DNA from 4 places in the Streptosporangium lutulentum genome. Region 2 is predicted to be linked to each of the others. Evidence: riboswitches for the same ligand, from Rfam matches in the RefSeq annotation. Region 2 holds a riboswitch; each other region holds the start of a gene.
What was found. A riboswitch is a leader RNA that binds a small molecule or an ion and turns the genes downstream of it on or off. The one in region 2 is predicted to bind cobalamin.

Region 1: it holds a riboswitch for cobalamin, as region 2 does, so the genes downstream of both, J2853_RS16650 ((2Fe-2S)-binding protein) here and J2853_RS17980 (CbtB domain-containing protein) in region 2, are expected to answer to the same signal.
Region 3: it holds a riboswitch for cobalamin, as region 2 does, so the genes downstream of both, J2853_RS04290 (ribonucleoside-diphosphate reductase subunit alpha) here and J2853_RS17980 (CbtB domain-containing protein) in region 2, are expected to answer to the same signal.
Region 4: it holds a riboswitch for cobalamin, as region 2 does, so the genes downstream of both, cobN (cobaltochelatase subunit CobN) here and J2853_RS17980 (CbtB domain-containing protein) in region 2, are expected to answer to the same signal.

Annotation. Positions count from the first base shown of each region.
Region 1 covers NZ_JAUSQU010000001.1:3,717,661-3,724,900, forward strand. Annotated here, with positions in the region: gene J2853_RS16630 (RNA polymerase sigma factor) at 1-498, opposite strand, end outside; gene J2853_RS16635 (50S ribosomal protein L7/L12) at 991-1,455, shown strand; gene J2853_RS16640 (YybH family protein) at 1,571-1,981, shown strand; gene J2853_RS16645 ((2Fe-2S) ferredoxin domain-containing protein) at 2,158-2,526, opposite strand; gene J2853_RS16650 ((2Fe-2S)-binding protein) at 2,679-3,455, opposite strand; cobalamin riboswitch at 3,555-3,750, opposite strand; gene cobF (precorrin-6A synthase (deacetylating)) at 3,954-4,712, shown strand; gene J2853_RS16660 (hypothetical protein) at 4,833-5,108, opposite strand; partial or broken gene J2853_RS16665 (helix-turn-helix domain-containing protein) at 5,495-5,917, opposite strand; gene J2853_RS16670 (cation diffusion facilitator family transporter) at 6,137-7,060, opposite strand; gene cmtR (Cd(II)/Pb(II)-sensing metalloregulatory transcriptional regulator CmtR) at 7,143-7,240, shown strand, end outside.
Region 2 covers NZ_JAUSQU010000001.1:4,010,687-4,017,926, forward strand. Annotated here, with positions in the region: gene J2853_RS17965 (putative cobaltochelatase) at 1-1,913, opposite strand, end outside; gene J2853_RS17970 (histidine phosphatase family protein) at 1,910-2,473, opposite strand; gene J2853_RS17975 (CbtA family protein) at 2,470-3,219, opposite strand; gene J2853_RS17980 (CbtB domain-containing protein) at 3,227-3,421, opposite strand; adenosylcobalamin (AdoCbl) riboswitch at 3,465-3,558, opposite strand; gene dop (depupylase/deamidase Dop) at 3,682-5,196, opposite strand; gene J2853_RS17990 (acyltransferase family protein) at 5,283-6,428, opposite strand; gene arc (proteasome ATPase) at 6,610-7,240, opposite strand, start outside.
Region 3 covers NZ_JAUSQU010000001.1:998,510-1,005,749, forward strand. Annotated here, with positions in the region: gene J2853_RS04270 (peptidoglycan recognition protein family protein) at 1-1,101, opposite strand, end outside; gene J2853_RS04275 (hypothetical protein) at 1,255-1,530, shown strand; gene glmS (glutamine--fructose-6-phosphate transaminase (isomerizing)) at 1,542-3,362, shown strand; gene J2853_RS04285 (Bug family tripartite tricarboxylate transporter substrate binding protein) at 3,547-4,569, shown strand; cobalamin riboswitch at 4,575-4,776, shown strand; gene J2853_RS04290 (ribonucleoside-diphosphate reductase subunit alpha) at 4,900-7,116, shown strand; gene J2853_RS04295 (ribonucleotide-diphosphate reductase subunit beta) at 7,147-7,240, shown strand, end outside.
Region 4 covers NZ_JAUSQU010000001.1:3,249,442-3,256,681, forward strand. Annotated here, with positions in the region: gene cobN (cobaltochelatase subunit CobN) at 1-2,272, opposite strand, end outside; cobalamin riboswitch at 2,484-2,668, opposite strand; gene cobG (precorrin-3B synthase) at 2,697-4,013, shown strand; gene J2853_RS14640 (precorrin-8X methylmutase) at 4,010-4,636, shown strand; gene J2853_RS14645 (precorrin-2 C(20)-methyltransferase) at 4,633-6,159, shown strand; gene J2853_RS14650 (cobalt-precorrin-6A reductase) at 6,171-6,935, opposite strand; gene J2853_RS14655 (cobalt-precorrin-5B (C(1))-methyltransferase) at 7,091-7,240, shown strand, end outside.

The DNA.
Region 1 (7,240 bases), 290 kb from region 2:
GGTGGGGTCGGCGCCGCCGAGCGCGGCGCGGGTCTTCTTCCTGGCCCGGTGGAGCCGTGAGCGCACCGTTCCGACGGGGATGCTCAGGGCGTGGGCGACCTCGTCGTAGCTGAGGTCGGCCCACGCGATCAGTAGCAGCACGTCCCGGTCGCCCCCTGACAGGGTCGCGAGCGCGCCGGCCAGCTCCCGGCGCGCGGCCGAGGCGGTGACGCTGGCGTCCACGCGGTCGGCGTAACTCTCGGCCACCTCGTCCACACCGGTCCGGGCCAGCGCGCGGTAGGCCCGGACCTCCGCCCGGCGGTGCTTGCCGACGAGGTTGGCGGCGATGCCGTACAGCCAGGGACGGGCGTCCGGCCGGGTCACGTCGTAGCGCCCGCGCTTTCCGAAGGCGGCGAGAAAGGTGTCGGCGACGATGTCGTCGGCGATGGAGTCACCCAGCCTGCGGGTGACATACCGATGGAGCTCCGGCGCGTGACGGTCGAACAGGGTCGCGAACACGTCGGGCTCGTCTCGGGACCGTCGGATCAGCTCCGCGTCGTCGGTGCGGTCCGATGTATGGGCGCATTGTGCGTCGGCGATCAAACATGGCTCCGCTCATCGGGCCTCTGTTCTCACGAGGCGGGGGGCACGGTCATCTCTATTCACCCGAACCGGGCGATCGAGTTCACGCCCTTACCGGTTCCGGCGGCCGGCAAGCCTGGAAGGACGCTCACGAAGCTGCGGCAAGCGGTCTTCATCATCGTTCGTGAACGCGTGAAAGCGCACGACGGCGGTTGCCGCCGAGCTGGACGAGACGCCCGTCAAGGCGGACGAGGAGACCTCGCCGGCGCGGCTCCCCGATGCTCCGGTCATGGGCGCTCGCCCGGAGCGAGCGAGGCGGCACCCGCCTTCCGCCCGTCCCGAGGCCGGCGCCGAACGGCGCGGGCGGTCGCGTCAACGGCCGGACCGCTTCCTGTACAGCGTGCGCGGACCCGTCATACGATGCGGTTCGTGCCGAACATCGGACCCGTAGAGCTGCTCATCGCCGCCGCTCTGCTCGCGGTGATCCTGGCGATCGTCCTCGGTGTCGTCGTGGTCGCCCGGAGGGGAGACAGGGCGTCCCTTCCACCGCCGATGCCGCCGGCGCCCCAGGATCTGCAGGAGCTCGTCACGCGGCTGACGCGCCAGGGACAGAAGATCCATGCGATCAAGGCGCTGCGCCATCACACCGGGCTCGGCCTGTCCGAGTCCAAGAAGGTCATCGACGCCGTGGCCCTGGGGCACCCCATGTGGAGCCATCCCGTGCTGGCCCCGTTCCGGCCCTCCCCCGTGGCCCTGCCGCACGCCGGTCCCGACCTGGCCACCCGCGTGCGCGAGCTCAAGGCCGCCGGTCGCACGGCGCAGGCGATCCACCTGGTACGCGGCGAGACCGGCATGGGTCAGGCCGAGGCCGAGCTGTTCGTCGGCAGCCTCTGAACGCCCCCGGCGAGCGTGCCCCCGGTGCTCCGGTCAGGAGGTTCCTGTTGACATTGTCGCCAATGTCAAGGTTTAGCCTCAAAGCTCCTGTCCCCGCATCCTGGAACGGACGCCGATGACCATCCTGGCCGACCCTGACGACCGCGCCCTCCTGCTCGACCGCGACCGGAGCTTCTTCGACGCCCTGGTCGCCGCCGACCTCTCCTGCCTGGACGACCTGCTGGCGGACGACTTCGTCATGGTCGCCATCGACAACGGCGCGACCGTGACCCGAGCCGACCTGCTCGGTCTGATGTCATCCGGAACCGTCCGGTTTCCGGCCGTGCAGTCCTTCCCGGACGAGGCCGTCGTCCGCCGTATCGGAGACGTCGGCATCGTCGTCGGGCGAACCGGCATGAACTTCACCGGCGCCGACGGCGCCGTCTTCACCGCCGGCAGCCGGTACACCCACGTCTTCGTCTCCGACTCCGTCGCGGGATGGCGCCTCGTCTCCGCGCAGGGCACGGAGATCAAGCCCGGCTCGTGACGCCCCTCTCGCCGGGGCCCGCCGGACTCCCCCGTCTCCAGACGGAGAGCGGACAGGACGGCGGCGGCCGATCCGGGACCGGTCGGCCGGGGACGCGATCGCGTTCGGCCGGCGGGGTCTCCGTGTCATCGGGATGACGGTGGAAATCCCGAGCCCCTCGATCCGGCGGGCCACCGTCAGGAAAGTGCCGGCGCGGTGCGGACACGGCGGGGCGGGGTGAAGACGTACAGGCTGAGGATGTCGGACGGTTCGGCCACTCCCGGGCCACCGGCACGAACCCAGGCCGCGATGTCCTCGGCCGCGTCCGGGTCGTTGACCAGGCCGAGCCACACGGGACGGCCTCCCGCGGCGCGGCCGGCGGCCGACGGCTGGACGACGATCACGTTCGCCCGCTCGCACACGTCCAGGCAGTCGGTGACGCGGACCGCGGCGGTCTCGGACAAGCGGGCGACCTGCTCGGCGTGGTCGAGTCCGGCCACCTTCCCCGGGTCGCCGCAGCAGCAGCCGCGGCAGACGACGATCCTGCATGGTGCCGGTTTCCTCATGCGCACGTGAATCCTTTGCCGGTGCATTCGAGCAGGTCAGATGACGGTTCGAGGCAGGGGCACGGGGTTCGCCCCGGCCGGTCGGGCGGGCGGGCCGGGAACCCGCCGGTCGCCGGCGGGTTCCCGGACACGCGGAGGGCCGGCCGAGCGGCTCATGGGGCTCCCCGGGCAGCTCGTACGGCTCGCGTCCACTGCTCGCGGCGGATCTCCGGATCGATCAGAGCGCAGTCGCCGCACATGCCGCCGCCCGGCAGGCGGTAGTACAGGCAGCAGCTGCGCCGGACGAAGAACGAGTGTCCCGGGGCGGGTTCGGCCAGCTCACCGCCGCCTTCCAGGACCCCCGTGGAAAGCAGTTCGCGCCCCAGCGCGCTCGCGCCGGCGGCGTGTCCCGGATGGCGGCGGGCGATCGCCTGGACGGTCCCGGCCAGCGCGGAGGCGGCGTTGCCCCACAGCAGACCGGGGGCGATCTTGGTGACCTCCCGCGTGGTGCGGGCCAGTGGCTCCAGCAGCCCGGTGACCACGACGCGGTAGATCGGCTCGGCCGCCCGGTTCGGGTCGGTGATCTCCCAGCCCTCCGGGTGGGCGACTCGCAGCGGGAGCGGGCCGCTCGGCGTGGGACGCCAGAACGCGCGGTCCGGCGCCAGGTCGACGAGCACCCCGCGGGTGACGGCCGCACCGATGACCGGCGACCACAGGCGAGCGGCCAGGCCCTGGAAGAAGATGGAGGCGGCGACCAGGTCCTCGGTGGTGCCCAGGCGTCGCGCCACCTCGGCGATCCTGCCCGACAGCACGCTCGGGCCGGTGAGCAGCTCGGTGAGCGGGAGCCACCCGGATTCGAGCGGTCCCGTTTCGAGCTCGAAGTAGGCGCTGATCGTCGCCACCTCGGACAGAACGCCTGCGACGCGACGGGAGGTCGCGGGTCGTGGCATCACCGGGACGGCCCCGATCGACGGGCAGGCCGAAGGGCGCACTGCCGGTAGGACCACATGGCGGCCACCGTCCTCTCCTGGGGAGATCCGCCCCATATCGTGAGGAGGCGACCGCGTGAGTCTCCTGGCTCTCGGGTCGATGCTCGTCCCGGCCTTCCCACCCGCACGCGGGCAGTGGCTTGTTCGGGATCCGCTCGCCGATCACAGTGGCGGGACCGCACCGGATTCACACCGGCTTCCTCGTTCCGCCGTCGCCTTCACCAGTCATGGTCGCACGAACGGTCACTGAGGACATAGCGGACCCAGCTCCCCGTTCCGTGGTCCGCGCGCCGAGCCGGCGGATCGCCGAGGGTCGCGGCCCCCGAGAAATCCCTCACCGTGGTCCGCGCGCCGAGCCGGCGGATCGCCGGGGGTCGCGGCCCCCGAGAGGTCCCTCACCATGGTCCGCGCGGCCGTCCGGCGCGCCGGTCTCTCCACGACAGCGGCAGACTCTTCCTCGTGAAGCGAATTCTCATCGTCGGCATCGGCGCGGGAGACCCCGACCACCTCACCCTCCAGGCGGTCAAGGCCATCGCGGCGGCCGACGTGTTCTTCATCCTGGACAAGGGCGAGGCCGGGCACGATCTCATCCGGCTCCGGCAGGACCTCGTCGACGCGCACGCCCGCGCGCCGTACCGGCTGGTCAAGGCCCGTGATCCCGACCGCGACCGGACCAGCGCCGCCTATGCCACCGCGGTCCAGGACTGGCGATCACGCCGCGCCGGCGTCTACGAACGGCTCATCCGCGACGAGCTCGGCGACGACGAGACCGGCGCGTTTCTCGTCTGGGGCGACCCCTCCCTCTACGACAGCACGCCGGCCGTCCTTGAGGAGGTCCTGGATCGGGGCGCGGTCCGATTCGTCTACGACGTCGTGCCCGGCATCAGCAGCGTGTCCGCTCTGGCCGCCCGGCACCGCATCGGCCTGACCCGGATCGCGCGGCCCCTGCACATCACCACGGGCCGCCGCCTGGCCCTGGAGGTCCCCGAGGCCGACGACATCGTCGTCATGCTCGACGCCCGCTGTGCCTTCGCCACCCTTCCCGACGCCGCCGAATTCGAGATCTACTGGGGCGCCTATCTCGGCACCCCCGACGAGATCCTGGTGGCCGGAGCGGTCACGGAGGTCGCCGGCCAGATCCGCGACGTCCGCGCCGCGGCTCGGGAACGCAAAGGCTGGATCATGGACACCTACCTGCTGAGACGGGTCTCTCGGTGAGACCGCGGGGATCACGGTCCAAAACGGCTCTGTCCCGCAGGATGCCCCTGGCCAATACGGCTGACCAGGGGCAAATGTGAAAACTCAGCAGAAAAGTGGAATTAATCAACCGCTAATGAACTACCAGCGGTAGATGGTGTAAGGGTTGTAGTAGACCTGGCCGTAGCTGAAAGGGTTGTAGTAGACCTGGCCGTAGCCGAGGGTGTTGTAGTAAACCCGGCCGTAGCCATAAGGGTTGAAGGGATCGATGAAGAAGTTGCCGCTGGCGCTCGAGTTCTCGGACGTGGCGGCGGATTCCTGAGTCGCGCTTGCGCCGGCAGGCTGGGCCGACACCGTCAGGCCGACGATGAGGGTGGAAGCCACCAATGTTCCGGCGGCGAGAGCGTGCTTGAACATGAAAAATCACTCCGTGTCTGATGTTTGAGCCTGGCGTGCTGCCTGGGCTTACAGAGCGCCGACCCGGCTTCCCGGAAATATGGCGAATCGGCGTCATGTAAGACGCTAGTTGAGGGTCATCCGTACGTTCACCCCAGAGAGAACAAAGCCTTGGTCCGGGATCATCACTGAAGAAAGGCGGAGGTTACACCTGAATGGAGATCAAAAGCCCGTTCTAGGTGACGAATCCGATAAATCGGCCGGACACGCCGACGAGACAGCCGAGCCGGTTTCTCGGTCGGAGCGGTGGTCGCCCGCACCGCGGACGACAGGCCACGCCGGGTTCTCCGGCCTTCTCTCACCCTCTCCGGTTTGAGGGCCGCGCCTCATCCGCCGGACGGTCCGCCGCGCCGAGGTCGGAGGCGACCGGTCCAGCCCAGTCGGCACAGCAGGTAGGCCACCCCACGCGCGGTGTAGGACACGTGGAATCTCTCAGCGATCAGCACGGCCACGCGTGAGGCGGTCCAGCACTGATCGTCCCAGCCGTAGGCGGCGGGCCCCTCCTCCAGGGCCTTCTCCAGCAACGTCAGCTGTTCGTCGGTGAGCTTGCAGCCGTTGCCGGCGGCGCCCTTGGAGGCCAGCGCGGCCTTGCCTCCCCGGCTCCAGAGCGCGTACCACTCGTAGGCGGACTTGCGGGTGATTCCCAGCAACCGGGCCACCCGCGGCGGCTCCATTTTCCCCGCGAACATGTCCGCGGCCCGGAACCGCAGCCTCTCGCGTCTGACCCGCTCCTGCGCGGACAGTCCCCCGCCCCTGTCGGAGTACCTCATGCTTCAAGGTTGTCATCCGGACAAAAGACACTCAACGGGCACCCGGCCCCATGTCACCTCCGCATTTCCCGGCCGTCGCACGCGGGCCGTACTCGCCGGGGATCGGACGGCATATGAAGCGCGGGCACGCGCCGGGCCATGGACGCATCCGTGAGGTGACCGAGCACCCCGCGCCGAGGTCGTCGGGCGCCGTTCACCGTGAGGACGCGATCTCCTGCCTCAGCGGTGCCGGGCGCCTTCGTGGTCGGCGTGCCCGGCAGGCTCCAGTTGCAGCGTGGAGTGCTCCACGTCGAAGTGGCCGGCCAGGCACTCGTGCAGCCGGTCCAGTACCTGGCCGAGGTCACCGCTGGTCAGGACCTGCTCTTCCACCACGACATGGGCCGACATGACCGGGACGCCCGAGGTGATGGTCCAGGCGTGCAGATCGTGGACGTCGAGGACGCCCTGCGCCTCCAGCAGATGCCGCCGGACCTCCTGCAGGTCGACGCCCTTGGGAACGGCCTCCAGCAGGATGTCCACGGCCTCGCGCAGCAGGCTCCAGGTGCGGGGCACGATCAGCAGGGCGATGACGACGGAGACGATCGGGTCCACCCTCGTCCAGCCGGTGAGCGCGATGACGACCGCGGCCACGATCACCGCGACCGACCCCAGCAGATCGCCGAGAACCTCCAGGTAGGCCCCCCGCAGGTTGAGACTCTCGGCCTGTCCGCGGCGCAGCAGCCACAACCCGACCGCGTTGGCGACCAGGCCGGCCACGGCCGCGACCAGCATCACCGTGCCGCCGACCGGCTCGGGGTCGCTGAAGCGCCGGACGGCCTCGTACAGGATGTAGACGCTCAGGGCGAGCAGCACGACCGCGTTGACCGCCGCGGCGAGGATCTCCGCGCGCTGGTAGCCGAAGGTCCGCTGGAGGCCGGCCGGTCTGCCGGCCACCCAGATCGCGAACAGCGCCAGTGCGATCCCCGCCGCGTCGGTGGCCATGTGCCCGGCGTCGGCGAGCAGGGCCAGGCTGCCCGACAGCACCGCCCCGATGATTTCGACGACGAACACGACGAGGGTCAGCGCCAGCACGACGGCCAGGCGACCGCGGTATGCCGCGGCTCCCGTCGCCCGGGGGTGGCCGTGCCCGTGTCCGTGTCCCATCCAGCGCCTCCTTGGTCAGTACAGCTTCCAGTGTTTATACACTAGCCACTGTATATACAGCAATCGGTGTATCGTCGTTGCCATGTTCACCGCCGCGACCCGCCTTGACGCGATGGCCCGGCTCGGAAGGGCGCTGGCCGATCCGAACCGCTGCCGGATACTGATCGCCCTGCTCGAAGG
Region 2 (7,240 bases):
TCGCGCAGGCGTTCGACCCTCAGCACCTCGGCGGCGCGCAGCAGCCCGGCGGCCAGGGGGGTACGGCCTCCGACGGGCAGCTCGCGCAGGCGGGCCGCGCCGGTCTCGACCGAGGAGGTGGGCGGCAGGACGAGGTCGGCGCGGGTGCCCCGGAAGGTGATGAGCCCGACCTTGTCGCGGCGCTGGTAGGCGTCGAGCAGCAGTCCCATCACGGCGGTCTTGACGGCGCGCATGCGCTGCCTGGCCGCCATGGACCCGCTGGCGTCGACGACGAACAGGACCAGGTTTCCCTCGCGGCCCTCGCGGACGGCCTCCCTGAGGTCTCCGCGCCGCAGGAGCAGGCCCGCGCCGCTCCTGCCGCGTTCGAGCTGGTACGGCGCGGCGGCGCCGACGGTCGCCCGCAGGTGCAGGGAGCCCGGGCGCCCCTGGGGAACGCGGGCGCCGGTGGTCCGGCCGAGGGGTGTCATGGCCCTGGACCGCCGTCCCGGAGCCCCCGAGCCGACCCCCGGGACCGTGAACAGCCTGGTCCTCGCCGCGGGGTCGGCGTCGAAGGTCTGCTCGCGGCCTCCGGGACCGGCCTCCGGCCCGGGGCCGGCGGAGGGCTGGGCGCCGGAGGGCGGGGTGGTGGGGGGCGGGGCGCCCGGCGCTCCGGGGTCCGGGGCTGCGGGTCCCGGGACGTCCGGGGTCGCGGAGGCGGTGGAGTCGGTGGAGTCGGTGGAGTCGGTGGAGTCGGCGCCGCCGCCCGAACCGTCCGGCCCCTGATCGTCGGGGCCCGCGCCGCCCGGACCCTCCGGACCCGGGTCGTCCGGATCCGGGTCCTCGGGGCCCACGGCGGCCGGGTCGTCGGGAATCCGGTTCAGGAGGTCCTCCAGCTTGGACTCGTCCAGGCCGGGGGCGTCGAAGGGGTCACGGCGCCGGCGGTGCGGAAGGGCGAGCCTGGCGGCCTCGCGCACGTCGTCGGCGGTGACGACGGTACGGCCCTGCCAGGCGGCGTGGGCGATCGCCGCACTCGCGGTGACCAGGTCGGCGCGGAGCCCGTCCACCTCGAACGCCGCGCAGACCGTGGCGATCTGCAACAGCGCGGAGTCGGGCAGCACCACCCGGGGCAGCCGGGCCCGGGCCTCGGCGATCCGCCTCGCCAGGTCCTGCTCCTCGCCGGCCCACTTCTGGGCGAAGGCGTCGGGGTCGGCCTCGAACGCCAGGCGCCGCCGTACCACCTCCGCCCGCTCCGGCGCCTCCCGCGACGCCCGGACCTCCACGGTCAGCCCGAAACGGTCCAGGAGTTGCGGCCGGAGCTCCCCCTCTTCGGGGTTCATGGTGCCCACCAGCAGGAACCGGGCCGCGTGCCGTACCGACACGCCTTCGCGCTCGACGTAGCACGTGCCCAGCGCGGCGGCGTCCAGCAGCAGGTCGACCAGGTGGTCGTGGAGCAGGTTGACCTCGTCCACGTAGAGGACGCCCCGGTGGGCGCCCGCCAGGAGGCCGGGTTCGAAGGACTTCACGCCCTCGGTGAGCGCCCGTTCGATGTCGAGGGAGCCGACCAGGCGGTCCTCGGAGGCGCCGACCGGCAGCTCCACCAGGCGGGCGGGCCGCACGGTACCGGCCGCGGAACCCGCGGGCGGCTCGGCGTGCGCCCGGGCCTCGTGCGGCCCGTCGGGGCAGCCGGGGTCCGGGGTCGCGGGGTCGCAGGAGAAGCGGCAGCCGCTCACCACCTCGACGGGGGGCAGCAGCGCGGCCAGCGCCCGCACGATCGTGGACTTGGCCGTGCCCTTCTCCCCTCTGACCAGCACCCCGCCGGAGCGGGGGGACACGGCGTTGAGGATCAGCGCGAGCTTCAGGTCCTCCGATCCCACGATCGCGGTGAAGGGATAACGGGACTCACGCACCTTCGAGATCTCCTTGCCTTTTGTCATGGGGTGTAGCTCAGCTGCCAGCGCCCGCCCCGGCCGGTGAGCGCGACGCGGGCCAGCGGCGCGACGTCGATCCGCCAGAACGCCGCGGCGGGCGCCCCGAGGGCGTGGACGACCGCGGCGCGGATGACCGGGGGGTGGGTGATCGCGACGAGCCTGCCGGGGGCGCGGCCGGCGAGCCAGCCCGCCACCCTGCCGAGGAGGCCGGCGATCGACTCTCCCCCGTGGGGCGCCGCGGCGGGGTCGCCGAGCCAGGAGGCGAGAGCCTCGGGTTCGGCGGCCTCGACCTCGCCGAGCGTCCGGCCGCTCCAGCGACCATAGTCGCAGTCGGCGAGCAGCGGGTCGGGGTCGGCCCGCAGGCCGAGCGCCGCGGCGGTCTGGACGCAGCGCACCTCGGCGGGGCAGGCCGCCGAGCCGCGGCCGAACTCCCGCGCCAGGCCGGTGGCCCGGCGCAGGCCGCGTTCGTCGAGCGGTTCGTCACCCGGGAACGCGGCCCGTGCCGTCGCCGAGGTGGAGGCGTGACAGACGAACAGCAAGCGGGTGACCCCCGAGGGGGTCGTCACCCCGTGCTGCGCCCGCGCGCGGCGAAGGCGAACAGCGCGCCGATGCCGGTCCAGAACACCGCCTGGGTGCCGATGGACGCGATCCGGAAGTTCCACAGGAGATCGGCGGGGAAGCCCGCGGGCACCTCGTTGATCTCCGGAAGGAGGATCAAGGCCACGGCCACGGGGATCAGCACCGAAGCCCCCGCCGACAGCCAGCGCAGCCAGGGCTCACGCTGTGCGGCGTACCGGTAGGCGGCGGCGCCCGCGGCGACGGCGAGGATCCCGATGAGCACCGCGACCAGGTAGAGCACGGTGCGCTGGTTGATCGTCTCGGGATCACCGACCGCAGGTGGGTTGGCGGGATATTTCAGGAAAGGGATGAGGACGATGGCGCCGAAGGCGGCGGCCGCGAGGGTCACCGCGAGCACCGGTTCGGAGCGGGGCCCGGCCCGGCCGCGCAGGAACGCGTAGACGAGGGCGAACAGCCCCCCGACGGCCAGTCCGTACAGGGCCAGGGCGAGGAAGAGCCCGAAGCGCTGCCCGTCCCTGCTGACCAGTGCCTCGTCCTCGTCGTGGGAGTGGGCCGCGGGTTCGGCGGCCTCGTGGGAGTGGGATCCGGCCGCCGGGGCGGCGGCCGAGGCCGCCTCCTCGATCGCGATGGCCTGGTCGATGCGCGGCTCGCCCACGGCGTAGGCGAAGGCTGCCGCGAACAGCCCGGCGAGCAGTCCGGCGAGTAGTCCCCGGACGATGAGTTTGGTGATCACATGCGGCTCAGTGACACGGGACGCCGAGCAGATGGCGCCCGTCGTGCATGAGCTCGTGCAGGTAGTTCCCGGCCTGCGAGACCGCTCCCTGGTCGAACGTGACCAGGTAGGCGAGCAGCAGCAGCACCGGTACGGCGAGCAGCCACCAGGTGAGTGAGGACAACGGGATGGGCTTGGCGTGCGGAGCCGAGATCTGGCTCACGGCCACCTCCTTCGGGATTGACGCGTCCCTTTTTCGTAGGTCGGTGGCGGTCGAGTGACCTGGCTTCCGGCACTGACGTGCCGGTTACAGTGGCGCGACCGCACCGGTATTTCACCGGATTTCCCTCGCACCGCCACAAATCCCCCGGAACGTACCCCGGTTACCTATCCCCCGTCAATCCAGACATCAAGACCATCCGGACATGACGGTGCGGGGAGGCGATCCCATCGGGACCGCCTCCCCGCACGATCGGAGGATCACTACTCGCCGGTGAGGGCCGTCACCAGCTCCGCGGCGGTCCGGCAGCGGTCGAACAGCTCACCCACGTGGGCCTTGGTGCCGCGCAGCGGCTCCAGGGTCGGAACGCGCTGCAGCGACTCGCGGCCGGGGATGTCGAAGATCACCGAGTCCCAGGAGGCGGCGGCGACCGACTCGCTGTACTGGCTCAGGCAACGCCCCCGGAAGTAGGCGCGGGTGTCGCTGGGCGGGATCTCGATGGCCCGCTGGACCTCTTCCTCGGTGACCAGCCGCTGCATCCGGCCCCGGGCGACCAGCCGGTTGTACAGACCGCGGTCGGGCCGGATGTCGGAGTACTGGAGGTCGACGAGCTGCAGGCGCGAGTGGGACCAGGGAAGGTTGTCGCGGGTGCGGTAACCCTCCAGCAGTTCCAGCTTGGCGACCCAGTCCAGCTCCCTGGAGAGCTGCATCGGGTCCTCGGCCAGACGGGTGAGGACCGACTCCCAGCGGTCCAGGACGTCCTTGGTGGGCTCGTCCACGCCGTTGGCGCTGCGCTCCTCGGCATACTTGCGCGCCAGCTCCAGATACTCCATCTGGAGCTGTACGGCCGTCAGCCTGCGGCCGTCGCGCATCGGGATCTCGTATTTGAGCGTGGGGTCGTGGGAGACCGCCCGCAGGGCCTGGACCGGGTTGTCCACGGTGAGATCGCGGGTGAAGTAACCGTCCTCGATCATGGCGAGGACCAGCGCGGTGGATCCGAGCTTCAGGTAAGTAGAGATCTCCGACATGTTGGCGTCACCGATGATGACGTGCAGGCGGCGATACTTCTCCGGATCGGCGTGCGGCTCGTCGCGGGTGTTGATGATCGGCCGCTTGAGCGTGGTCTCCAGGCCCACCTCGACCTCGAAGAAGTCGGCGCGCTGGCTGATCTGGAAGCCCTCGCTGCGTGAGTCCTGGCCGATGCCGACCTTGCCCGCGCCGGTGACGACCTGCCGGGAGACGAAGAACGGCGTCAGGTGCCTGACGATGTCGGCGAACGGCGTGGCCCGCCGCATCAGGTAGTTCTCGTGGCAACCGTAGGAGGCGCCCTTGTTGTCGGTGTTGTTCTTGTAAAGCTGGATCGGGGCGTTGGCCGGCACCGCCGAGGCGCGGACCGCCGCGTCGTGCATGACCCGCTCCCCCGCCTTGTCCCAGATCACCGCGGCTCGCGGGTTGGTGCACTCGGGAGTGGAGTATTCGGGATGGGCATGGTCCACATAAAGCCGGGCGCCGTTGGTCAGGATCACGTTGGCCAGGCCCAGATCCTCATCCGTGAGCTGGCTCTGGTCGGCCACCTCCCTGGCCAGGTCGAAACCTCGCGCGTCTCGCAGAGGATTCTCCTCCTCGAAGTCCCAGCGCGCGCGCCGCGCCCGGGCCGTCGAGGCGGCCAGGTAGGCGTTCACGACTTGGGAGGAGGTCACCATCGCGTTGGCCCCCGGCTGTCCGGGCACGGAGATGCCGTATTCGGTCTCGATGCCCATCACCCGCCGTACCGTCATGCGCACCCTCTGTTCATCCGGGACTGTTCTCTTCTCCGTATGTATTCCCGACCCTAGACCCTTCACTATGCCCGGTGGTCGGACAGTTATGGCACCGAGGCCTTTTCGCCCGCAACGAGGGGCCCCACGACGGGCGGAACGGGCGCCGGCGAGGGCCTTCCCCGCCGCCGGGCCTTCACGAACTCCTGGACGGGGCGTTCGGCCACCCGGTACACGAGGTAGGAGAAGGCCATCGCGGCCAGCACGGTGACCGCGGCGGTCAGCCAGGGCGGCAGCGTGTCCCGCAGGGCCGGAACGATCAGGACGGCGGCCGTGGCGTGGAAGAGGTAGAGGGGGTAGGTGAGCGCCCCCAGGACGGTCAGGCCCCGCCAGCGGAGCCGGCGCAGCCCGCCGAGCGCCACCATCGCCATGAGCACGTAGAAGCCGATCACGGTGGCGGCGACGGCCCAGCCGGGCACGGGCATCGCGGCGTAGCCGACCAGCTCGATCCGCCCCTCGACCCGGTCGAGCGCCGCGCTGACCGCCAGGCCCGCGCTGATCCCGGCGACGCACCACAGGATCAGCTTGGGCCCGTACCTGGTCATCAGGAAGAAGGCCATGCCGCCGACGAAGTACGCCGCGTACTTGGGCATCACCACGAGCTCGACCCACGCGTCGTCGCTGCCCGCGAAGAACCCCGCGGCCAGCAGCCAGACGCCCATGAAGATCAGGCAGCGGTTGAACGTCACCCCGGTGAGGATCAGGATCGAGATCAGCACGTAGAAGCGGAGCTCGACCCAGAGCGACCAGTAGACGCCGTTGGCGTCGTAGACGCCGAAGGCCCGCTGGAGGAGCGTGAGGTTGACCCCGTACTCCCCGAGGCTGAGCTTGGGGTCCAGGGCCGTGGCGGCGGTCAGGCCGTAGACGGCGGCGGTGGCGCCGACGCTGATCCAGTAGGCGGGGAAGATCCGCACCAGCCGGGAGAGGGCGAACGCGCCGAGGCCGCGGCCCCAGATGCTCATCAGGATGACGAAGCCACTGATCATGAAGAACAGCTCGACGCCGAGGATGCCGAGCCCGGACAGCGTGGAGATCGCGGGGAACAGCTTCGCCGGGCGATCCCCCCACACCGAGGCGAAGGCGATGAAGTAGTGGAAGGAGAGCACCGCCATGGCGGCGACGAAGCGCAGGAGGTCGAGTTCGGTGAGACGGCCGCTTCCCCCGGCCGCACCGCGAGGCCCCGCGCCTGTCACCTGGAGGCCGGGTCGAAGTGTTCACGCACGCCACTTGGACGGCATTTCGATCAGTTGGGTTCCCTGTGGCGCCAGTTCACTTCTGTGTACTTTCGTGACGGATGCGAAAAGGGAATCGACGCCATAAAACGCCGACGGCGCGGTCCCCTCCGTCGAGGGGACCGCGCCGCCGGCGCGCTTGCTAGAGGTATTGACCGGTGTTGGCCACCGTGTCGATGGAACGGCCGGCCTCGGTGCCCTGCTTGCCCGTCACGAGGGTGCGGATGTAGACGATCCGCTCGCCCTTCTTGCCGGAGATCCGGGCCCAGTCGTCGGGGTTGGTGGTGTTGGGCAGGTCCTCGTTCTCGGAGAACTCGTCCACGCAGGCCGCCAGCAGATGCTGGATCCGCAGGCCCTTCTGCCCGGTCTCGAGGAACTGCTTGATCGCCATCTTCTTGCCGCGGTCCACGATGTTCTGGATCATGGCGCCGGAGTTGAAGTCCTTGAAGTACAGGACCTCCTTGTCACCGTTGGCGTAGGTCACCTCGAGGAAGCGGTTCTCCTCGCTCTCGGTGTACATCCGCTCGACGACCCGCTGGATCATGCCCGCGATGGTCCCCTCACGGCTGTCGCCGTGTTCGGAGAGATCTTCGGGGTGGAGCGGGAGCTCCGAGATGAGGTACTTCGAGAAGATGTCCCTGGCCGCCTCGGCGTCCGGCCGCTCAATCTTGATCTTGACGTCCAGGCGGCCGGGCCGCAGGATCGCCGGGTCGATCATGTCCTCGCGGTTGGAGGCGCCGATGACGATGACGTTCTCCAGCCCCTCGACACCG
Region 3 (7,240 bases), 3.0 Mb from region 2:
GATGGAGCGGGAGTTGACGTACCAGTTTCCCGCGTGCCAGCCGATGTCGCTGCCCCGCAGGTGCTGGGCGATGTGGCCGTCGCCGGAGCGCAGGGTGAAGTGCCAGCTCAGGTAGTTGGGGTCCTTGGCGAGGCGGGTCATGGCGTTGTAGGTGGTCTCGCCGTCGTGGATGACGATGTAGTCGATCTGACGGGTCTTGTCGTAGCGGTCGTGGTTGCCGTATCCGCCTCCCTTGAGCTGCTTGTAGGCGGCGGGGATCCACTCGCAGGAGACGGTCGCGGGGCAGTCGGGCGCGGAGGCGGTCACGCCGCGGCGCTGGGCGGTCCGGCCGGGCGTCGGCGGTCGTCGCGGGGACAGGCCCGGGATCGCGGGCAGGACCACCTGCTCGCCGTCGTCGGTCACGCGCGCCGCACCGGAGCGGATCGTCGCGTAGACCGCGTCGGCGAAGGATCTGGCGGCCTCCGTGTTCGCCGCCTCCCTGTCCGCCGGCCTCTCGCCCGGCCCGTCCGCACCGTCCGCCATGGCGGAGGGGGAGCCGGAGTAGCGGGCCGCCGCGCCGTACCAGTCCGCGGGGTCGGGGCTCGGCTTCCCGCCGGTGCGCCGCTGGTAGTCGGCGAGCAGTGCGGCGCCGCCACGGATGTTGGCGGCGGGGTCCTTCCGCAGCAGGGCGGGGGCGATCCCCGTCAGCTTCGCCGCGCGGTGCAGGGTGTCCTCCGGCGGAGCCGCGGTGGTGTCCGGGATCGTGAGGGGGTGCGGCCGGGTCTCGTCGCCGCGCGGGTCCTCCCCGCCGCCGTAGTGATGGTGGTGCCCGGGTTCGAGACCGGCGTCGACCAGGTGCATGGGGCCGTAGCCCGCGGAGACGCTGGGTAACCCGTCGTTGCCGTCCCACCGCGACTCCATGTAGGAGACCGCGAGCAGCACGCTTTCCGGCACGCCGTACGTCCGGGCGGCCTGGGCGAAAGCCGCCTGCCTGCCACCGGGCGCGCTCTCTCCGGGGAGGGCGAAGGTCTCCTGCGGCCCGGCCGGTGCCGCCTCTCCCGGAAAGGCTTGGATCAGCATGGAGAGGGCGACAAGGACCGGTATCCCCGACAGACGGCTCATGGTGGTTCCTCCCGACCGAATGACTACCCAGAGTTAAATAACACTACCGAATGTCACTGATGAGAGGAGGCCTGAGACAATACGGCGGTTTCTTGCCCGAAATCGGGCAGGAAACTTGGTAGGTGGCCAAGGTGATGCGTAGGGTCCTGCTCTGTGTCCACGACATGGCATCCGCATGAGGATCTGATCACCCACCTGGCCCGGACGAGCGCGCTCGGCCCCGGGGAGGCGGCGCGGGTCGTCGCGGACGTGCTGGCTTACTTCTCCGAACCTGCCGAGGAGTTCGTCCGGAGACGTCACGCGGAGCTCAAGGCAAAAGGGCTGATCAACGAAGAGATCTTCCCTCGGGTGGCCATCGAGCTGACGGCTCGCCGTGTCGCGGCACCCGAACTCTCCCTGCGCCAACTGCGCCGGATCGTCTACGGGTAAGGAGCGGCTAGATGTGCGGAATCGTGGCTTATGTAGGGGCGAAGGATGCGGCGCCGATTCTGCTGGAGGGGCTGCAGCGCCTTGAATACCGGGGCTACGACTCGGCCGGCGTGGTGGTCTCCAACAAGGGCCTGAAGATGCGCAAGGTCAAGGGGCGGGTGGCCGACCTGGCGGCCGTCGTGCCCGCGCGGTTCAAGGGCGGCCTGGGCATCGGCCACACCCGCTGGGCCACCCACGGCGCGCCCAGCGACGTCAACGCCCACCCGCATCTGTCCACCGACGAGCGCATCGCCGTCGTGCACAACGGCATCATCGAGAACGCCGACGAACTGCGCGCCAAGCTTGAGGCCGACGGCGCGGTCTTCCTGTCGGAGACCGACACCGAGGTGCTGTCGCACCTGATCGCCCGTACCGTCCAGGACGTCGACTCGCTGGAGGAGGCGGTCCGGACGGCGCTCAAGCGGGTCGTCGGCACCTACGGCATCGCGGTGATCGACGCGCAGCGGCCCGGCGAGGTGGTCGTGGCCCGCAACGGCAGCCCGATCGTGCTGGGCATCGGCGAGAAGGAGATGTTCGCCGCCTCCGACGTGGCCGCGCTCGTCCGCTACACCCGCCAGGTGGTCCACCTGGAGGACGGCGAGATCGCCGTGCTCAAGGCCGACGGGTTCCACACCTTCGCCAGCGACGCGCGGGAGACGGCCAAGCAGCCGCTGACCGTCGACTGGGAGGACGGCCACTACGACACCGGGGGCTACGAGCACTACCTCCTCAAGGAGATCTCCGAGCAGCCCGACACCGTCGCCAGGACGCTGCGCGGGCGTCTCGACGACCGCTTCCACATCGCGCACCTCGGCGGCCTCAACATGGACGCGCGGGAGACCCGGTCCTTCCGCCGCGTGAAGATCATCGGCTGTGGTTCGGCCTACTACTCGGGCCAGATCGGCGCGCAGCTCATCGAGGAGCTGGCGCGGATCCCGGCCGACGCCGAACCGGCCAGCGAGTTCCGCTACCGCAGCCCGGTCGTGGAGGCCGACACCCTCTACGTGGCGATCAGCCAGTCGGGGGAGACCTACGACACCCTCGCCGCCGTCCAGGAGCTCAAGCGCAAGGGCGGGCGGGTGCTCGGCATCGTCAACACCGTCGGCAGCGCCATCGCCCGGGAGTGCGACGGAGGCGTCTACCTGCACGCGGGTCCCGAGGTCTCGGTGGCGAGCACGAAGGCGTTCACCTCGACCGCCGTGGCCTTCGCCCTGCTCGCGCTGCACCTGGGCCGCGTTCGCGACCTGTCCCCGGCCGACGGCCGGCGCGTCTGCGAGGGCCTGCGCAGGCTGCCCGACCAGATCAAGGAGATCCTCACGCTGGAGTCCCAGATCAGGGAGCTGGCGGAGAAGTACGCCACCTCGCCGAGCATGATGTTCGTGGGCCGGGTCCGGGGTTATCCGGTGGCCCGCGAGGGCGCGCAGAAGCTCAAGGAGATCTCCTACGTGCACGCCGAGGCCTACCCGGCCAGCGAGCTCAAGCACGGCCCGCTGGCGTTGATCGGCCCTGACATGCCGACCGTCGCGATCGTCCCCGACGACGAGCTGCTGGACAAGAACCTCACCACACTGGGTGAGATCCGCGCGCGCGGCGGGCGGGTGCTCATGGTCGGGCACCGTACGGCCGACACCAAGCTGGCCGACGACTGCATCGTGGTGCCCAAGAACGAGACCGAGCTGGACCCGATCCTGCTGTCGATCCCGCTCCAGCTCTTCGCCTACCACGCCGCCGTCGCCCTGGGCCGGGACGTGGACAAGCCGCGCAACCTGGCCAAGAGCGTCACGGTGGAGTGACCTGGGCGCCGACCTTCCCGGAGCCTCCGGGACTTGGCCTTCCCGGCCCCTTCCCCGGGCTCCCCGCCGCGTGTTCACCGCGCCGGGGAGCCCCTCCCGGCCGAGACGACACCCCCCAACATGTGACAGAGAGTGACATGAGAGTAACCTGAAGTATAGGGGGATCTTGGGGGAAGGGCCGCTTATGCGCCGTCGGGGGTTTTTTGCGTTCGCCGCGGGGATCATGGTCGCCGCGGGGTGCGGTTCGACGAGGAACTCCGGCGCGTCCACGGTCGGCAGGCTGTCCATCATCGCGCCCACGGCCCACGGGCAGGGCTGGGATCTGGCCGCCCGCACGCTGGCCGCCGTCATGATCGACGCGAAGCTGGCGAGGACCGTCGGAGTGAGCAACCATCCGGGCGGTCTGGACGCCGCCACGATGAACACGTTCGCCGCCGACCACGGCCCGTTCATGAGTGAAGGCAAGCTGCTCCTCACGGGGATGCCGATGGTGGCCGGGGCGGAGATCACGAACGCCCCCTCCGTGGTGGACTCCACCACCCCCCTCGCCCGCCTGATCGGCGACTGGGCGGCCCTGGTCGTCCCCGCGAACTCCCCCCTGCGCACCTTCGAGGACTTCGTCGAGGTGCTCCGCCGCGATCCGGCGGGGCTGGTGGTGGGCGGCCGGTTCACGGGAGGTTCCGACCACGTGCTCTACGGCATGATCGGCAAGTGTCTCGGGGTGGACGCCCGGCTGCTGGAATACAGCGGGTATCCCGGTTGGGCCGAGTCGGTCGAGGCACTCAACGACGGCCGGGTGGCCGCGCTCCTGGGGTCGGCCCGCTCCTTCAAGGAGGAGATCGCCGCGCGCCGCCTGCGACCCCTGGTGGTCTCCTCCGGCCAGCGGATCGACGGGATCGACGCGCCGACGCTCCTGGAGCTGGAAGTCCGGCTGGAGTACAGCGACTGGTGCGGCCTGCTCGGCCCCCGGGGCATGCGCCCCGAGGACAGGGACGAGGCCGTCGCCCTGTGCGACAGGCTGGACGACACGCCGCGCTGGCAGGAGGTGTGCGCGGCCAACGGCTGGAACCGGGTGTATCTGAGCGGCGAGGATTTCCGCCAGTGGCTCGTCACCGAGACCGGACGCACCCGCGGGGTTCTCTACGACCTGGGGCTGCTCAGGTCCTCAAGCACAAGGTGTAGGGGTGGTTGCGTCAAGCGCCACTAGATGTAGGATCCTCACTCGTTGCTGGTTCGCCCTTCCGGGGGCGAGGCAAGAGGGAACCCGGTGAGACTCCGGGGCTGCCCCGCAGCGGTGAACGGGAACGACAACCGTCATGAGAGCACTGGGCGCACCTTGCCTGGGAAGCGACGGTCGGTAGGCGTGAGCAAGGCGCCCGTGAGTCCGAAAACCTGCCGGCGACCATGAAAACTGTCCAGGGCCTCGAGGGAGGGCTCGCGGAACGAGGCGGTCCGGCATGCCCGGAACCGCTCTCAGACGCGTGCGCCCTTCCGGCGGGAGCCAACGGGGGAATTACGAGCACGCGAGGGGTAAAACGTGACACAGACCTTGGTCGACGCCACCAAGGAGACCGGGAACGACCAGGTCGACCGCCGGTTGGCGATCGACGAGGCCGCCGCCCGGGTGATCACTGATCCGGCGAACTCCAAGATCGCCGCCGGGATGCTGGCCGAGCTGATCGCCGACGAGGCCGCCGGGCACGGGGTCCGGACCTTCTCCGAGTCCATCGCCGCGACGCACGCGGCCGGGCTCATCCAGGACGAGCTGGCCCGGTTCGTGGCCGCCAACGCCACGGCGCTGGACGCGCTGGTCGCACCGGACGCCGACGGGCGCTTCGAGTACTTCGGGCTGCGCACGGTGTACGACCGCTACCTGCTGCGCCACCCGGAGACCCGCAAGGTCCTGGAGCGGCCCCAGCACTTCTTCCTCCGGGTGGCCTGCGGCCTGTCGGAGACCGTCGACGAGGCCGCCGAGCTGTACGCGCTCATGACGACCCTGTCCTACCTGCCGAGCTCGCCCACGCTGTTCAACTCCGGCTCGCGCAGGCCCCAGCTCTCCTCCTGCTTCCTGCTCGACTCTCCCCGGGACGACCTGGAGGCCATCTACGAGCGCTACGGGCAGGTCGCGCGACTGTCCAAGTACGCCGGGGGGATCGGGATCGCCTGGACGCGGGTCCGCTCGCGCGGCTCGCTGATCCGGGGCACCAACGGTCACTCCAACGGCATCGTGCCGTGGCTGCGCACGCTGGACTCCAGCGTCGCCGCGGTCAACCAGGGCGGTCGTCGCAAGGGCGCGGCCTGCGTCTACCTGGAGTCCTGGCACGCCGACGTCGAGGAGTTCCTCGAACTGCGGGACAGCACCGGCGAGGAGGCCCGCCGTACGCACAACCTGAACCTGGCGAACTGGATCCCCGACGAGTTCATGCGCAGGGTCGAGGCCGACGGCGTCTGGTCGCTGTTCGACCCCAAGGAGGTCCCGCACCTCACCGACCTGTACGGCGCCGCGTTCGAGGAGGCCTACCGGGCCGCCGAGGCCGAGGGCCGGTTCGTCAAGCAGATCCCGGCCCGCTCGCTGTACGGCCGGATGATGCGCACTCTCGCCCAGACGGGCAACGGCTGGATGACCTTCAAGGACGCGGCCAACCGGACCTCCAACCAGACGGCCCGCCCCGAGAACGTCATCCACCTCTCGAACCTCTGCACCGAGATCCTCGAGGTCACCAACGACGCCGAGACCGCCGTCTGCAACCTCGGCTCGATCAACCTCGCCGCCCACCTCACCGGCGAGGGAGTCGACTGGGTACGGCTGCGCGCGACCGTCCGCACCGCCGTGCGGTTCCTGGACCGGACCATCGACCTGGGCTTCTACCCGACGCCCGAGGCGAGGACGGCCAACGAGAAGTGGCGCCCGATCGGGCTGGGCGTGATGGGCCTGGCCGACGTGCTGTTCGCGCTGCGGCTGCCGTTCGACTCGCCGCAGGCGCTGGAGCTGTCCACCCGGATCTCCGAGGAGATCGCCCTCGCCGCCTACGGCACGTCCGCGGACCTGGCCGTCGAGCGGGGCCGCCACCCCTCCTACGACGAGACCAGGGCCGCCGGCGGCGTGCTCCACCCCGACCACTACGACGCCGCGCGATCGGCGGAGTGGACGGCGATCAGGGAGAGGATCGCGACGACCGGCCTGCGCAACTCGCTGATGATCGCGATCGCGCCCACCGCCACCATCGCCTCCATCGCGGGCTGCTACGAGTGCATCGAGCCCCAGGTCTCCAACGTCTTCAAGCGCGAGACCCTGTCGGGGGAGTTCCTCCAGGTCAACCGCTACCTGGTCCGCGACCTGCAGGCCCGCGGCCTGTGGACCCCGCAGATCCGTGACGCGATCAAGCGTGCCGACGGCTCCGTCCAGGACATCCCCGAGATCCCCGCCGACCTCAAGGTGCTCTACCGGACCGCCTGGGAGCTGCCGCAGAAGGCGCTGATCGACCTGGCCGCCGCGCGCACGCCGTACATCGACCAGTCGCAGTCGCTGAACCTCTTCATGGCCACGCCGACCATCGGCAAGCTCTCCTCGATGTACGCCTACGCATGGAAGTCCGGTCTCAAGACCACCTACTACCTGCGCTCGCGCCCGGCCACCCGGATCTCGCAGGCCACCGTGCAGGCGCCCGCGGCCCAGGCGGCGCAGACCGTGCTCGACCCCGAGGCCGTCGCGTGCTCCCTGGAGAACCCCGAGTACTGCGACGCCTGCCAGTAGGCATTTTTTTTCAGGAAAGGCTTTGCCCTGATGTTGCTCGACCCTGGAATGGACCTCACGCTGCGGCCCATGCGGTACCCGGAGTTCTACGAGCGCTACCGGGCCGCGATCCGCAACACCTGGA
Region 4 (7,240 bases), 760 kb from region 2:
CCACGGTGCCCCCCATGACACCCGCGACGGTGTCGAGGGACAGGACGGCGGCGGTGACGTCGGCGACGGCGGACGGCTCCCAGGCCCGGTGTTCCATGGCCTCGACCAGCGCGCGGGCCAGCGTCTCGGCCTCGTCCGTGCCGATCCGCCCCGCCGTGCCGTCCTCGGCCAGGCCGAGGGCCTCGCGCAGGCCGGGAAGGGCCTCGCTGCCGGCCCACATCTGGCGGGCGCGGAGCATCGCCAGCACCAGGTCGATCCGCGTCTCGCCCTCGGGGGCGAGGCCCAGCACGTGCAGGCCGTCGCGGATCTGGACGTCCTTGACCTCGCACAGCCAGCCGTCGACGTGCAGCAGGAAGTCGTCGAACTCCGCGTCGTGCGGGCGGTCGGCGAGACCCAGGTCGTGGTCGAGTTTGGCGGCCTGGATGAGGGTCCAGATCTGGGCGCGGATCGCCGGGAGCTTCGCCGGGTCCATCGCCGCGATGGAGGCGTGCTCGTCGAGGAGCTGCTCCAGCCGGGCCATGTCGCCGTAGGTGTCGGCGCGGGCCATCGGCGGGACGAGGTGGTCCACCAGGGTGGCGTGGGCGCGCCGCTTGGCCTGGGTGCCCTCGCCGGGGTCGTTGACCAGGAACGGATAGATCAGCGGCAGGTCGCCGAGCGCGGCGTCGGGGCCGCAGGAGGCGGACATCCCGTTGGACTTGCCGGGCAGCCACTCCAGGTTGCCGTGCTTGCCCACGTGGACCACGGCGTGGGCGCCGAAGCCGTCGGCCAGCCAGCGGTAGGCGGCCAGGTAGTGGTGGCTGGGCGGCAGGTCGGGGTCGTGGTAGATCGCGATGGGGTTCTCGCCGAACCCGCGCGGGGGCTGCACCATGACCACGACGTTGCCGGCGCGCAGCGCGGCCAGCACGATCTCACCCTCCGGGTCCTGTGACCTGTCCACGAACAGCTCGCCGGGCGCCGGGCCCCAGTGCTCCTCCATCCGGGTACGCAGGTCTTCGGGCAGGGTGGCGTACCACTCGGCGTAGCGGCTCGCCGCGATGCGCACCGGGTTGCCCGCGAGCTGCTCCTCGGTGAGCCAGTCCGCGTCCTGCCCGCCCGCGGCGATCAGCGCGTGGATCAGCGCGTCGCCGTCCTGCTCGGTCACGCCCGGCAGTTCGCCCTCGGCGCCGATGTCGTAGCCACGTTCGCGCAGCACGGCCAGCAGCCGCACCAGGCTGGCGGGGGTGTCCAGGCCGACGGCGTTGCCGATCCGGGAGTGCTTGGTGGGGTAGGCCGACAGCATCAGCACGAGCTTCCGCTCCCCGGCGGGGACGTGCCGCAGTACGGCGTGCCGCACCGCGATGCCCGCCACGCGTGAGGCCCGTTCGGGGTCGGCCACGTAGACGGTCAGCCCGTCCTCGTCGATCTCCTTGAAGGAGAACGGCACCGTGATGATCCGCCCGTCGAACTCGGGGATCGCGACCTGGGTGGCCGCGTCCAGCGGCGACAGGCCGTCGTCGCTGTCGGTCCAGGACGCCCGGCTGCCGGTCAGGCAGAGTCCCTGCAGGATGGGCACGTCCAGGTCGGCGAGCGCGCCGACGTCCCAGGACTCGTCGTCCCCGCCGGCCGACGCGGTCGCCGGCCGGGTCCCGCCCGCGGCGAGCACGGTCACCACCAGGGCGTCCACCGTGCGCAGCGCCTCCAGCAGGCCGGGCTCGGCGGTGCGCAGGGAGGCGCAGTAGACGGGCAGCGCCCGGCCGCCCGCGTCCTCGATCGCCGCGCAGAGGGCCTCGACGAAGGCGGTGTTGCCGGCGACGTGGTGGGCCCGGTAGTAGAGCACCCCGACGACCGGCCCGTCCTGGCGACGGCTCTCGCGCTCCAGCACGCCCCAGCTCGGGGTGGGGGCGGGCGCGGCGAACCCGTGCCCGGTGAGCAGCAGGGTGTCGGACAGGAACCGGTGGAGTTCGACGAGGTTGGCGGGCCCGCCGTGGGCCAGGTAGGCGTGCGCCTCCGCGCAGACCCCGCCGGGCACGGTGGACAGCTCCATCAGCTCGGCGTCGGGCGCCCGCTCGCCGCCGAGCACGACGACGGGCCGGGGCCCGGCGAGCAGGGCGTCCAGTCCCTCCTCCCAGGCCCGGCGCCCGCCCAGCAGGCGGACCACCACCGCGTCGACGCCCTCCAGCAGGGGCGGGAGGTCCTCGGCGGAGAGCCGGGCGGGGTTGCCCAGCCGGTAGTCGGCGCCGCTCGCGCGGGCGCTGAGCAGGTCGGTGTCGGAGGTCGAAAGCAGGAGGATCACGCGCCACACTCCAGGGAAAGCGGGACGGTACGGCCCGGGGATGCCACAGGGTGGCGGAACGGCGAGAACGGGGCGGTACGCCCAGGGGATGCCACAGGGTGGCGGAACGGCGAAGGCGGGACGGTACGGCTCAGGGGTGCCACGAAGTGGCGGGGGAACGGCGAAAAGCGCACAGGGCTTCCTCCCTCGGGGTCCTCGCCCCGGGTCGTCGTCGGCTACGACGGCTGGAGTCTCCTGGCTCCCGGATCGGTGCTCACCCCGGCCTTCCCGTCCGTCGTCGGACAGTGACCTGGGTGGGGTTCGCTCCCCGGTTACAGTGGCGGGACCGCGCCGGACTCACACCGGCTTCCTCCCTTTTGCCATCGCAATGATGACACTACGGCAGTCCCCTTCCTTGCAAGAAACTGGCGTTAACATCCTGAGCGTGGTCATTGCACACTTTTCCGGACGATCGCGACTTGACGCATGTCCCGGGGCGCTCCAGGTGCACGCCGCCGCCGACGGCGGCCTGGCGCGCGTCCGCGTTCCCGGAGGCCGGTTGACGACCTCCCAGCTGCGGGAACTCGCCGGAGCCGCCTCCACGTACGGCAGCGGTGTCATCGAGCTGACCTCCCGGGCCAACGTCCAGGTGCGCGGCCTGGGCGAGGGAGGTGGATTCGCGGCCCGCATGGCGGCCGCGGGCCTGCTGCCCTCGGCCACCCACGAGCGGATCCGCAACGTCCTCGCCTCCCCCCTGACCGGTCTCGACGGCGGCGGGATCACCGACGTCGGCCCGCTGATCTCCGAGCTGGACCGGCACCTGTGCGCCCGGCCCGCCCTCGCCGCCCTTCCCGGACGGTTCATGTTCGCGCTCGACGACGGCCGCGGCGACGTGGCCGGGCTCGGCGCCGACGCCACGATCCTGCCGACCGGCCCCGACGAGGCCGCGGTGGTCCTCGCGGGCGTCGACGGCGGCCTGCGCGTCCTGCTGGACGCGGCGGTGCGGGCCCTGCTCACCGCCGCCGAGGAGTTCCTCGCGGAACTGGCCGCCCAGCAGATCACCGCCTGGCGGATCGGCGAGCTGGAGGACGGCCCCGCACGGGTCGCCGCCCGGATGCGCGCCCGCTCCGGCGAGTACCCGCCGCTCCCCGGCCATGACCCCGCACGGGCCGCCGGGACCGCCGCGTCCGCCGCCCCCCTGCGGCTTCGCCCCGTCGGGCTCGGGCCGGTGGGCGTCGTCGAACGACCGCGCGCGTCCGCCGACCGGCGGGTCGCCCTCGGGGTCGCGGTGCCGCTGGGACGGCTGACCTCCGCCCAGGCCGAACTGCTCGCCGGCCTGGCGTCCTGCGGAGAGCTGCGGCTCACCCCGTGGCGGGGCATGGTCCTGCCCCGGCTGGACCGGAAGGAGGTCGCCGGGACGGCCGCCCGGCTGGCGGAGGCCGGTCTGGTCACCGACCCCGCCTCACCGTGGATCGGCGTCACCGCCTGCACCGGCCGTCCCGGCTGCGCCAAGTCGCTGGCGGACGTGCGGGCCGACGCGACCCTCGCCATCACCTCGGTACGGAACGAACCGGCTGATTCCGGTACGCTCCCCGTGCACTGGGCGGGCTGCGAGAGGCGCTGCGGTCGCCCCAGGGGACGAGTCGCGGACGTGGTCGCCACCGGCGACGGGTACCGCCTGGACCTGGACGGCCGGAGCCTAGCCTGTGCGGACATCGAAGAGACCGCGGCCGCGATGACGGCCGCCAGAGGGGAACTGTGATCGACTACGTCCGTGACGGCGCCGAGATCTACCGCCGTTCCTTCGCCACCATCCGCGCCGAGGCGGACCTGAGCGGCATGCCCGCGGACGTCGCCCAGGTGGCGGTCCGCATGATCCACTCCTGCGGGATGGTCGACCTGGTCACCGACCTCGGATGGTCTCCAGGTGTCGTGGCGTCGGCGCGCGAGGCCCTGCGGGCGGGCGCCCCGGTGCTGTGCGACGCGACGATGGTCTCCTCGGGGGTGACCCGGCGCCGCCTTCCCGCCGACAACGAGGTGATCTGCACGCTGGGCGACCTCCGCGTGCCGGAACTCGCCGAACGGCTGGGCACCACCCGCAGCGCGGCCGCCATGGAGCTGTGGCGGGAGCGGCTGGAGGGCTCCGTGGTCGCGATCGGCAACGCGCCCACCGCGCTGTTCCGGCTGCTGGAGATGGTCGAGGAGGGCGCCGGGCGACCGGCCGCCGTCCTCGGGATACCGGTCGGCTTCATCGGCGCCGCCGAGTCCAAACAGGCCCTCGCGGAACACGGGGCCGGCCTGGAGTACCTGGTCGTGCACGGCCGCCGGGGCGGAAGTGCGATGACCGCCGCCGCGGTCAACGCGATAGCGAGCGAGGACGAATGAGCGACATGCTGACCGGACGGCTCTGGGGTGTGGGACTCGGCCCCGGGGATCCCGAACTGGTGACCGTCAAGGCCGCCCGCCTCATCGGCGAGGCGGACGTGATCGCGTTCCACAGCGCCCGGCACGGCCGGAGCATCGCCCGGTCGGTGGCCGCGCCGTACCTGCGGGACGGCCAGATCGAGGAAGCCCTCATCTACCCCCTCACCACCGAGACCACCGACCACCCCGGCGGCTACCAGGGGGCCATCGACGACTTCTACGCCGCCTGCGCGGTGCGGCTGGCGGCCCATCTGGACGCCGGGCGCGACGTGGTGGTGCTGTGCGAGGGCGACCCGCTCTTCTACGGCTCCTACATGCACATGCACAAGCGCCTGTCGCACCGCTACACCACCGAGGTGGTCCCCGGCGTGACCTCGGTGAGCGGCGCCTCCGCGGTCCTCGGGCGCCCGCTGGTCGAACGGGACGAGATCCTGACCGTGCTGCCCGGAACGCTCCCGGCCGAGGTCCTCGCCGAGCGCCTGGCCGCCACCGACTCGGCGGCGGTGCTCAAACTCGGCCGGACGTTCACCAAGGTCCGCGACGCGCTGGCCGAGGCCGGGCGCCTCGACGAGGCCTGGTACGTGGAGCGCGCCACCACCGGCGGGCAGCGCCTGGCCCCGCTCGCCGAGGTGGACCCGGACAGCGTGCCGTACTTCTCGCTGGCCCTGATCCCGAGCCCGGCCAACGCGGCGCCGGCCGCGGCCGCGCGGGAGAGCGAGACCTCGGCCGCCGGGACCTCGGGCGAGGTCGTCGTGGTCGGGCTCGGCCCGGCCGGACGGCCGTGGCTGACGCCCGAGGCGCAGGAGGCGCTGGCCGCCGCCGACGAGCTCATCGGGTACGGCCCCTACCTCGACCGGGTGCCGCCCAACCCGCGCCAGCTCCGCCATCCCACCGACAACCGGGTGGAGGCCGAACGGGCCGCGCACGCGCTGGAGCTGGCCCTCGCCGGATCCCGGGTGGCGGTGGTCTCCTCGGGTGATCCCGGGGTGTTCGCCATGGCCAGCGCGGTGCTGGAGGTGGCGTGCGAGCCACGGTTCGCCGACGTCCGGGTGCGGGTGCTGCCTGGCCTGACCGCGGCGCACGCGGTGGCGAGCCGGGCGGGGGCGCCCCTGGGTCACGACTACTGCGTGCTGTCGCTGTCGGACCTGCTCAAGCCCTGGGAGGTCGTCGCCGAGCGGATCAGCGCCGCGGCGAAGGCGGACCTGGTCCTGGCGATCTACAACCCGGCCTCCAAGAGCCGCACCTGGCAGGTGGCCGCCGCGCGGGACCTGCTGCTGGAGCATCGCGCGCCGGAGACCCCCGTCGTGATCGGCCGCGACGTCGGCGGAGCGGGGGAACGCCTGACCTTCACCACGCTCGGCGAGCTCGATCCCGCCGTGGTCGACATGCGCTGCCTGCTGATCGTGGGGTCCTCCACCACCCGCGTGGCCGAGCGGGGCGACGGCGGCCGGGTGGTGTTCACCCCCCGCCGCTACCCGGCGTGAACACCTCCCCGCTACCCGGCGTGAACGTCTCCGGCGCCCGCCACGGTCTCCAGCCAGGCGACCGCGTCCTCGACCGTCTCCACCGCGGTGACCCCGCCGGGCGGGGGCGGGCGCCGTACGATCACGACCGGAAGCCCGAGCTCGCGGGCGGCGAGCAGCTTGGCCGTGGTCATCTCGCCGCCGCTGTCCTTGGTGACCAGCATGTCCACCCGGTGCTCGCGCATGAGGGCCAGCTCCCCCTCCACCGTGAACGGGCCGCGGCTGAGCAGCACCTCCAGGCGGCGCGGGAGGGGCGGCTGCGGCGGGTCCACCGAACGGGCCAGGAACCACAGGCCGTCGAGGCCCGCGAAGACCGGCAGGCTGCGGCGGCCGGTGCTCAGGAACACCCGTTCCCCCAGCTCGGGCAGCGACTCGGCGGCGGCGGCGAGCGAGGGCACCCAGCGCCAGTCGTCACCGGGACCCTCCTGCCAGCCGGGGCGCCGCAGGATCAGCAGCGGCACGCCCGCCCTGCCCGTCGCCTCGACCGCCGAGGCGGTCATCCGCGCGGCGAACGGGTGCGTGGCGTCCACGACGACGTCGATCCGGCGCTCGGCCAGCCAGGCCACCAGCCCCTCGGGGCCGCCGAACCCCCCCTCGTGCACCTCCCCCACCGGCAGCTTCGGATTGCGCACCCGGCCCGCCAGAGAGGACACCAGATGTGTCCCGGCACGCCCGGCGAGCGCCGCGGCCAGCCGCCTGGCCTCGTCCGTGCCGCCCAGCACCAGGATGTTCAGCACACCGTCCCCTTTTCCATGTCGACCGCGTATCTTCCACCGCGGGACCTCGCCCCGCGGTCTCCTTCGCCACGAGACGTCGCGACGTGTCCCCCGCCGCGCCCTCCGCGCCCTCCGTCACAGGACCTCGCCCCGCCATGCCGACCGATCCTCGCACCATGAGCGCGCCCCTGCGCCACGGGTGGACCACCGGCGCCTGCGCGACCGCGGCCACCGCCGCCGCCTACACCGCGCTGCTGAGCGGCGAGTTCCCCGACCCGGTGGAGATCACGCTGCCCAAGGGGCAGCGCCCCGCGTTCGCGCTGGCC